DNA from 3 places in the Metabacillus mesotrionivorans genome. Region 1 is predicted to be linked to each of the others. Evidence: a T-box and tRNA genes for the amino acid it is inferred to sense, from the RefSeq annotation. Region 1 holds a T-box; the other regions hold tRNA genes.

What was found. A T-box is a leader RNA that pairs with one kind of tRNA and senses whether it is charged. The one in region 1 lies ahead of serS (serine--tRNA ligase), so its partner is inferred to be a tRNA-Ser.
Region 2: it encodes a tRNA-Ser, which carries the amino acid that the T-box ahead of serS (serine--tRNA ligase) is inferred to sense. The anticodon was not compared.
Region 3: it encodes a tRNA-Ser, which carries the amino acid that the T-box ahead of serS (serine--tRNA ligase) is inferred to sense. The anticodon was not compared.

Annotation. Positions count from the first base shown of each region.
Region 1 covers NZ_JBQMFF010000017.1:4,833-7,491, reverse strand. The annotation lists gene serS (serine--tRNA ligase) at 1-1,111, opposite strand, end outside; T-box leader at 1,163-1,383, opposite strand; gene pdxT (pyridoxal 5'-phosphate synthase glutaminase subunit PdxT) at 1,436-2,026, opposite strand; gene pdxS (pyridoxal 5'-phosphate synthase lyase subunit PdxS) at 2,048-2,659, opposite strand, start outside.
Region 2 covers NZ_JBQMFF010000004.1:190-2,848, forward strand. The annotation lists tRNA gene ACTSEZ_RS12250 (tRNA-Ile) at 2-78, shown strand; tRNA gene ACTSEZ_RS12255 (tRNA-Ser) at 94-186, shown strand; tRNA gene ACTSEZ_RS12260 (tRNA-Met) at 368-444, shown strand; tRNA gene ACTSEZ_RS12265 (tRNA-Asp) at 448-523, shown strand; tRNA gene ACTSEZ_RS12270 (tRNA-Phe) at 534-609, shown strand; tRNA gene ACTSEZ_RS12275 (tRNA-His) at 656-731, shown strand; tRNA gene ACTSEZ_RS12280 (tRNA-Gly) at 749-822, shown strand; tRNA gene ACTSEZ_RS12285 (tRNA-Ile) at 828-904, shown strand; tRNA gene ACTSEZ_RS12290 (tRNA-Asn) at 932-1,006, shown strand; tRNA gene ACTSEZ_RS12295 (tRNA-Ser) at 1,015-1,105, shown strand; tRNA gene ACTSEZ_RS12300 (tRNA-Glu) at 1,119-1,190, shown strand; gene glgB (1,4-alpha-glucan branching enzyme) at 1,858-2,659, shown strand, end outside.
Region 3 covers NZ_JBQMFF010000011.1:133-2,791, reverse strand. The annotation lists gene ACTSEZ_RS19215 (Tex family protein) at 1-656, shown strand, start outside; gene cmpA (cortex morphogenetic protein CmpA) at 670-783, opposite strand; gene ACTSEZ_RS19205 (SprT family protein) at 888-1,334, shown strand; tRNA gene ACTSEZ_RS19200 (tRNA-Asn) at 1,480-1,554, shown strand; tRNA gene ACTSEZ_RS19195 (tRNA-Ser) at 1,563-1,653, shown strand; tRNA gene ACTSEZ_RS19190 (tRNA-Glu) at 1,672-1,743, shown strand; tRNA gene ACTSEZ_RS19185 (tRNA-Val) at 1,764-1,839, shown strand; tRNA gene ACTSEZ_RS19180 (tRNA-Asp) at 1,843-1,918, shown strand; tRNA gene ACTSEZ_RS19175 (tRNA-Gln) at 1,926-2,000, shown strand; tRNA gene ACTSEZ_RS19170 (tRNA-Lys) at 2,028-2,103, shown strand; tRNA gene ACTSEZ_RS19165 (tRNA-Leu) at 2,118-2,201, shown strand; tRNA gene ACTSEZ_RS19160 (tRNA-Leu) at 2,217-2,302, shown strand; tRNA gene ACTSEZ_RS19155 (tRNA-Arg) at 2,390-2,466, shown strand; tRNA gene ACTSEZ_RS19150 (tRNA-Pro) at 2,472-2,548, shown strand; tRNA gene ACTSEZ_RS19145 (tRNA-Gly) at 2,570-2,643, shown strand.

The sequences.
Region 1 (2,659 bases):
CACGTCTGAAGCGGATGCCTGCACGGCGTGCCTGGAACGCCTCAAAGTTACTGCAAGAAGAAATTTCGCGGTATGTTTCCTGGCTCGGAATCCATACTTCAATATCGTATTTTTTCGCAGCCGTAAATCCGAGGTCAGCTGTGCACATTCTAAGAACGCGGTACGGAAGTCCGAGAAGCTGCAGAACTTTTTCAGCGTGTCCTGTCAGTTTTTCAAGCTCATCGTAAGAGTCTTCAGGTTTTACGAATTTTACAAGCTCTACTTTGTTAAATTGATGCTGGCGGATCAGACCTCTTGTATCTCTTCCCGCAGAACCTGCTTCAGAACGGAAGCAAGAGCTGTATGCTGCATAATTGATCGGAAGCTGATCGGCAGACATGATTTCCTCGCGGTGCATGTTTGTCACCGGGACTTCAGCCGTCGGAATCAGGAAATAATCCTCGTCTGCAATCTTGAAAGCATCTTCTTCAAACTTAGGAAGCTGGCCTGTACCCGTCATGCTCGCTCTGTTGACGATGTACGGAGGAAGAACTTCCGTATAGCCGTGCTCATCAATATGAAGATCAAGCATGAAGCTAATCAGCGCACGCTCAAGACGGGCACCAAGACCTTTGTAAAAAACAAAGCGGCTTCCTGTTACTTTTCCTGCACGTTCAAAATCAAGGATTCCCAAATGGTCGGCTACATCCCAGTGAGGCTTCGGCTCGTATGCAAATGACGGAACTTCGCCCCACTCGCGGTGAAGAATGTTATCATCCTCCGTTTCACCGACCGGCACACTTTCGTGGGGAATGTTCGGGATAGACAGCATCAGGTTTTCAAGCTCAGCTTCTACTTGTCTGAGCTCTTCATCCATTTCCTTCACCTTGTCGCCAACTTCACGCATCTCTTTAATCAGGTGATCGGCATCCTGCTTTTCGCGCTTCATGACGGCAATTTGGCCGGAAACCTCGTTGCGTTTGCTTTTATAAACCTCAACCTCAGAAATCAGATCACGGCGTTTTTGGTCAAGCTCTTCAAATTTGGCAAAGTCGCCTAAATCCTCTCCTCGATGAGAGAGCTTTTCTTTTACCTCTTCAAAATTAGCCCGCAAGTACTTAATATCCAGCATCCTAAAAACTCCTTTTATCTTTTTTTACAAATAAAAAACTCCCGTCCCCGGTAAAGGGACGGAAGTTGTATCCGCGTTGCCACCCTAATTGAAGACAGAATCCTGCGCCTTCCTCTTAGCAGGATAACGGCCTGTTCCGGACATATCTAGTCTCCGAAGATTTCAATACATCATTCAAGGATGGATTCACAAGGATCTCACACCGGTTCGCACCGACCACCGGCTCTCTTTGGAAAGAAACACTTGCTACTGGTTCCTGTCATCACGTTGTGCTTATTTAAGTAATTCATAATTTACTACAAGTTTGGTACGGTTGCAAGGGTTTTATACGCTTAATTTTTCTTTTGCCTGTTCCGCCATGCGGACAAAAAGACCTGTCATCCTGTGATCATCCGTTAATTCCGGATGGAAGGAGCAGCCGAGGAACTGGCCCTGTCTTGCAGCGACAATGCGTCCATCGTGTTTAGAAAGGATCTCAACGTCCTCTCCAACCTCCACAATATGAGGAGCTCTGATGAAAACGCCGGTGAAGTCTTCTGCTACATCCGTGATGTTAAGCTCCGCTTCAAAACTGTCGCGCTGACGCCCGAAGGAATTCCGTTCGACGGTTACATCCATGACACCAAGATGGCCTTCTTCATATCCGACAATGTTTTTCGCAAGAAGAATAAGGCCTGCACACGTTCCGAACATCGGTTTTCCTTGTGCAGCAAACGTTTTTAAGGGACCCATGAATCCGTATTTATCAATCAGGCGTCGCATGGTTGTGCTTTCACCGCCCGGAATTATCAGACCGTCAAGCTCATCAAGCTGCTCAGTCCGTTTGACAACGATCCCTTCAGCTCCGCTTTCCTCAATGGAGCGGATGTGCTCTCTGACGGCACCCTGAAGGCCAAGTACACCAATTTTAAGCATGACTCTTCTACTCCTTTATGATTACCAGCCGCGCTCCTGCATTCTGTTTTCAGGAAGCAGTGTTGAGATCTCGATGCCTTTCATTGCCGTTCCAAGACCTTTAGAAAGGCTTGCAATCAACTCATAATCTTCAAAGTGAGTTGTTGCTTCAACAATCGCACGTGCAAATTTAGCAGGATTTTCTGACTTGAAGATACCAGATCCGACAAATACTCCGTCAGCACCAAGCTGCATCATAAGAGCAGCATCTGCAGGTGTTGCCACTCCGCCTGCTGCAAAGTTAACTACCGGAAGGCGTCCTTCATGTTTAATTTGAAGAAGAAGCTCATAAGGCGCACCTAACAGCTTCGCTTCTGTCATCAGCTCGTCTGTGCTCATGCTTGCGATTCTGCGTACTTGTCCATTTACTTTGCGCATGTGGCGGACAGCCTCAACAATGTTGCCTGTTCCCGGCTCGCCTTTTGTGCGGAGCATAGAAGCTCCTTCTGCAATACGTCTTGTCGCTTCGCCTAAATCGCGGCATCCGCAGACAAACGGTACAGTGAAGTCGCGCTTGTTCAAGTGATATTCTTCATCAGCAGGAGTCAATACTTCACTTTCATCGATATAATCAACACCCATAGCTTCTAATAC
Region 2 (2,659 bases), on a different contig from region 1:
AGGACCTTTAGCTCAGTTGGTTAGAGCAGACGGCTCATAACCGTCCGGTCGTAGGTTCGAGTCCTACAAGGTCCACCATTCTATTTTTCATACGGAGGTATACCCAAGTCCGGCTGAAGGGATCGGTCTTGAAAACCGACAGGGGGGTCAAACCCCGCGGGGGTTCGAATCCCTCTACCTCCTCCATTTCTTTTATCTTCAGCAAAACAAATTAGCATTATTTATTACTATTGCGGGGTGGAGCACGAATATGCTTCTCTGAATCCGCATCAGCGTAACGATCGAGCTGCTTCTTGGCTAAGCTTCCTGAGATCGGGACGGTCAATGCTCTAAATGAGCATCGGAAAACAGCATTATCTATTATTATCGCGGGGTGGAGCAGTCTGGTAGCTCGTCGGGCTCATAACCCGAAGGTCGCAGGTTCAAATCCTGTCCCCGCAACCAAATGGTCCCGTGGTGTAGCGGTTAACATGCCTGCCTGTCACGCAGGAGATCGCCGGTTCGATCCCGGTCGGGACCGCCATTTTTATAAAGGCTTGGTAGCTCAGTCGGTAGAGCAAAGGACTGAAAATCCTTGTGTCGGCGGTTCGATTCCGTCCCAAGCCACCATTTGCTTTTGCAAATCTTGCAGCTTTAGAAAATTTTACAGATAGTGGCGGTTGTGGCGAAGTGGTTAACGCACCAGATTGTGGCTCTGGCATTCGTGGGTTCGATTCCCATCAGTCGCCCCATTTTATCTTTATTCTCTGCGGGTGTAGTTTAATGGTAAAACCTCAGCCTTCCAAGCTGATGTCGTGGGTTCGATTCCCATCACCCGCTCCAATAATGGGCCTATAGCTCAGCTGGTTAGAGCGCACGCCTGATAAGCGTGAGGTCGATGGTTCGAGTCCATTTAGGCCCACCATTCCTATTATAGGAGCATATATGATTTTCCGCAGTAGCTCAGTGGTAGAGCTATCGGCTGTTAACCGATCGGTCGTAGGTTCGAGTCCTACCTGCGGAGCCATTTATTCTGGGGAAGTACTCAAGTGGCTGAAGAGGCGCCCCTGCTAAGGGTGTAGGTCGCGTAAGCGGCGCGAGGGTTCAAATCCCTCCTTCTCCGCCAGAAGGCATGCTCCGGCCCGTTGGTCAAGCGGTTAAGACACCGCCCTTTCACGGCGGTAACACGGGTTCGAATCCCGTACGGGTCATCATTTGAAAAGCGCTGCACAATGTGCAGCGCTTTTTTTGTCGTTAAAGAAGAAAATAAAAAGCAGGTATGAAAAACGGCATAGAACGTATTTATCCTAAATCATGCGTCCGTGAATCATGATCTCGAAATTTACTTCCGCAAAGCAGCTTAGACCGTCTCCAGGGAACGAATGAAACCCTTCTCCCCGTTAAAATAAGACTTCAAAAAATCTTTTTTTCCCTAAAAATATGTTTTCAACAAATAATATATATTTCTGTTATTCAAAAAGGTTTGAATGTTTTTCATTAGAGGTATATGTAATGGTAATAAAGAAACCGTGATTAAAAGGTCGTGAAAATTTCGACAAACATAAGAGGATTTGTCGAAATAACTGTTTTCGTGATATAGCATACGGTATTTGCTGAGATTGTATTTTTTGGTTAATATGCCCGGATTTTCTCATCGAATATGTTTTTATTTAGTAAATAAGACTGATGTTCATTTCACCAACACTCTATCCTTCCTTCCTTTCTTTATTCGACATCATTTTAAAAGAATAATGTTTTGAAAAATGAATGACTGTTCATGACATATCGTGTCAATAAGTAGAAGCGCTTACAAAAAAGGTAATTCTTCCTTCTGATTGAAATAAGAATTAAGATTACTTTATAGAAAGGGTGATGGGAATGAATCTTGCTACGCCAACTGATTTTGAGGTCCATCTTTTCCATGAAGGAAATTTGTTCAGAGCTCATGAATTGTTTGGTGCCCGCAGCAGCGTGCGAAACGGTGTAAGCGGAACAGTATTCACAGTTTGGGCTCCTCATGCGCTTGAGGTGCGGGTTGCAGGTGATTTTAATCACTGGGACGGCACAGGACACAAGCTTGAGAAGCTGAATGAACAGGGAATCTGGTCTGCTTTTATTGCCGGCATTGAAGAGGGTGATCTCTATAAATATGAGATTATCACGAAAAAGCAGGAAAAGATCCTGAAGGCTGATCCATTTGCCTTTTATTCTGAGCTGAAGCCAAATACAGCTTCTGTTGTTTACAATCTTGAAGGGTATAAATGGAATGATAAAAACTGGCAGAGAAAAAAGCGCCAGAAGGAAATTTATCAGCGCCCTATGTATATTTATGAACTGAATATCTGCTCTTGGAAAAAGAAAGAAGACGGCAGCCTTTATACATATTTAGAGCTTGCGGATGTCTTGATTCCGTATGTTCTTGAGCATGGGTTTACACATATCGAACTTTTGCCGATTATTGAACACCCATATGACCGTTCATGGGGATATCAGGGCACAGGCTATTATTCGGCTACAAGCCGTTACGGCACCCCTCACGACTTGATGGCATTCATAGATCTTTGCCACCAGAATAACCTGGGAGTCATTATGGACTGGGTTCCAGGCCATTTCTGCAAAGATGCACATGGACTTTATTTCTTTGACGGGGAACCGGTTTTTGAATATGAGAAATTTGAAG
Region 3 (2,659 bases), on a different contig from region 1:
ATGTGGCGGGGCTAAGCAAGTCTGTGGCTCAGAACATTGTGAAACAGCGTGATGAAATCGGGAAGTTTGATGACCGGAAGCAATTGAAAAAGATCCCTCGCCTTGGAGCTAAAACCTATGAACAGTGCGTAGGGTTTTTGAGAATTTCCGGGGGCAAACACCCTCTGGATTCTACCGGAATCCACCCTGAAAGCTACAAAGAAACAGAAGAGCTGCTCCGTATGCTTGGCTTGAGCCTGAAAGACCTTGGCTCAGATAAGCTTAGAGAAGGAATAAGCAGTCTGAACATGAAAGAAGCTGCAGAGAAAATCGGCATGGGAGAACTGACCTTAAAAGATATTTGCGATTCTCTCGTGCGCCCGGGGCGCGATCCGCGGGATGAAGTGGCTAAACCTCTTCTAAAAAAAGGCGTTCTGAAACTGGAAGACCTTGAAACAGGCATGGAGCTTCAGGGGACGGTCCGAAACGTAGTGGACTTCGGAGCCTTCGTTGATATTGGCGTGAAGCAGGATGGGCTTGTCCACATCTCCAAGCTGAAAAACTCTTACGTAAAGCATCCGCTTGATGTTGTCTCAGTAGGAGATGTTGTAACTGTATGGGTAGACTCAGTAGACAGGCAAAAAGGCCGGGTTGCACTTACAATGGTTAACAGCTGATGAAAAACACTGCTTACGAGCAGTGTTTTTTTCTATAAAAATACCAGCACTGGTTCAGCATTTTGATTTGATAACGGTCCTTTTCATAAAACGCACGCTGCATTTGGTTTTTTAACCATGATGGCATTGCTCGTTCCTCCTTATTGTTTATAATGGAGTATGTGTATGACTTACTTTATGCGGGCTCAGGATGTCCTGTTCGGAGAAACAAACTATGCGGGGTGCTTTGGAATGAATGAACGCAAACTTCAGGAACTGACAGAATCGCTTTCTGCAGAATACTTCAGAAAACCATTCAAACATAAAGCGGTTTTCAACGGCAGGCTGCGGACAACGGGAGGAAGGTATCTCCTTTCAAGCCACAATATCGAAGTGAACCCGAAATATCTTTCTCAGGGAATCGATGAAGTGATCGGCATTATCAAGCATGAGCTGTGCCATTATCACCTTCATATAGAAGGAAGAGGATATAAGCACCGTGATCCTGAATTCAGGGCGCTGCTTTCACAAGTGGGGGCACCAAGGTTCTGCACGCCGATCGAGCCTCCGTCAAGAACAAGGAAAATCGTTCAGTATCAATGCACAGAGTGCCGGTATATCTACAATCGCCGCAGGAAGATGGATACATCAAAATACGTGTGCGGCAAATGCGGAGGGAAAATCAAACTTGTTTCATAGAATTTCATAAAAAGGGTTGACGCTCTGTGTCGAGCTGTGTTAAATTATAAAAGCCGTCGTAAGAGACGCAAAACAAGACTGAAAAGAAGGCTTGACAGTTTGTCCAAACCTTCATATAATTAAGAAAGTCTGTCAGCAATTTTATTCCGCAGTAGCTCAGTGGTAGAGCTATCGGCTGTTAACCGATCGGTCGTAGGTTCGAGTCCTACCTGCGGAGCCATTTATTCTGGGGAAGTACTCAAGTGGCTGAAGAGGCGCCCCTGCTAAGGGTGTAGGTCGCGTAAGCGGCGCGAGGGTTCAAATCCCTCCTTCTCCGCCATTATTTTTTATTGTCTCTGGCCCGTTGGTCAAGCGGTTAAGACACCGCCCTTTCACGGCGGTAACACGGGTTCGAATCCCGTACGGGTCATCATTTTCACAAATGAATACGGAGGATTAGCTCAGCTGGGAGAGCATCTGCCTTACAAGCAGAGGGTCGGCGGTTCGAGCCCGTCATCCTCCACCATCTGGTCCCGTGGTGTAGCGGTTAACATGCCTGCCTGTCACGCAGGAGATCGCCGGTTCGATCCCGGTCGGGACCGCCATTTTTATTGGGCTATAGCCAAGCGGTAAGGCAACGGACTTTGACTCCGTCATGCGCTGGTTCGAATCCAGCTAGCCCAGCCATTTTCATTTTGAAAAATGAATATCTATGTGCCATTAGCTCAGTCGGTAGAGCATCTGACTTTTAATCAGAGGGTCGAAGGTTCGAGTCCTTCATGGCACACCATTTTTCCTTAATATGCGGGTGTGGCGGAATTGGCAGACGCGCTAGACTTAGGATCTAGTGTCTTTGACGTGGGGGTTCGAGTCCCTTCACCCGCACCATACATTATTCTTTTCGCGGTCGTGGCGGAATGGCAGACGCGCTAGGTTGAGGGCCTAGTGGGGGTAACCCCGTGGAAGTTCGACTCTTCTCGGCCGCACCAAAAGAGCTTTGAAAAACTTAAAAAAAGTTGTTGACATAAAGATCACAACTTGGTATTATATTTAAGTCGCTTCACAAATTATCATGTGCGCCCGTAGCTCAATTGGATAGAGCGTTTGACTACGGATCAAAAGGTTATGGGTTCGACTCCTGTCGGGCGCGCCATATTACGGGAAGTAGCTCAGCTTGGTAGAGCACTTGGTTTGGGACCAAGGGGTCGCAGGTTCGAATCCTGTCTTCCCGACCAGGTAATTTTATAACTTTATATGCGGGTGTAGTTTAATGGTAAAACTCTAGCCTTCCAAGCTAATGTCGTGGGTTCGATTCCCATCACCCGCTCCAATCTTTAAAATGATCT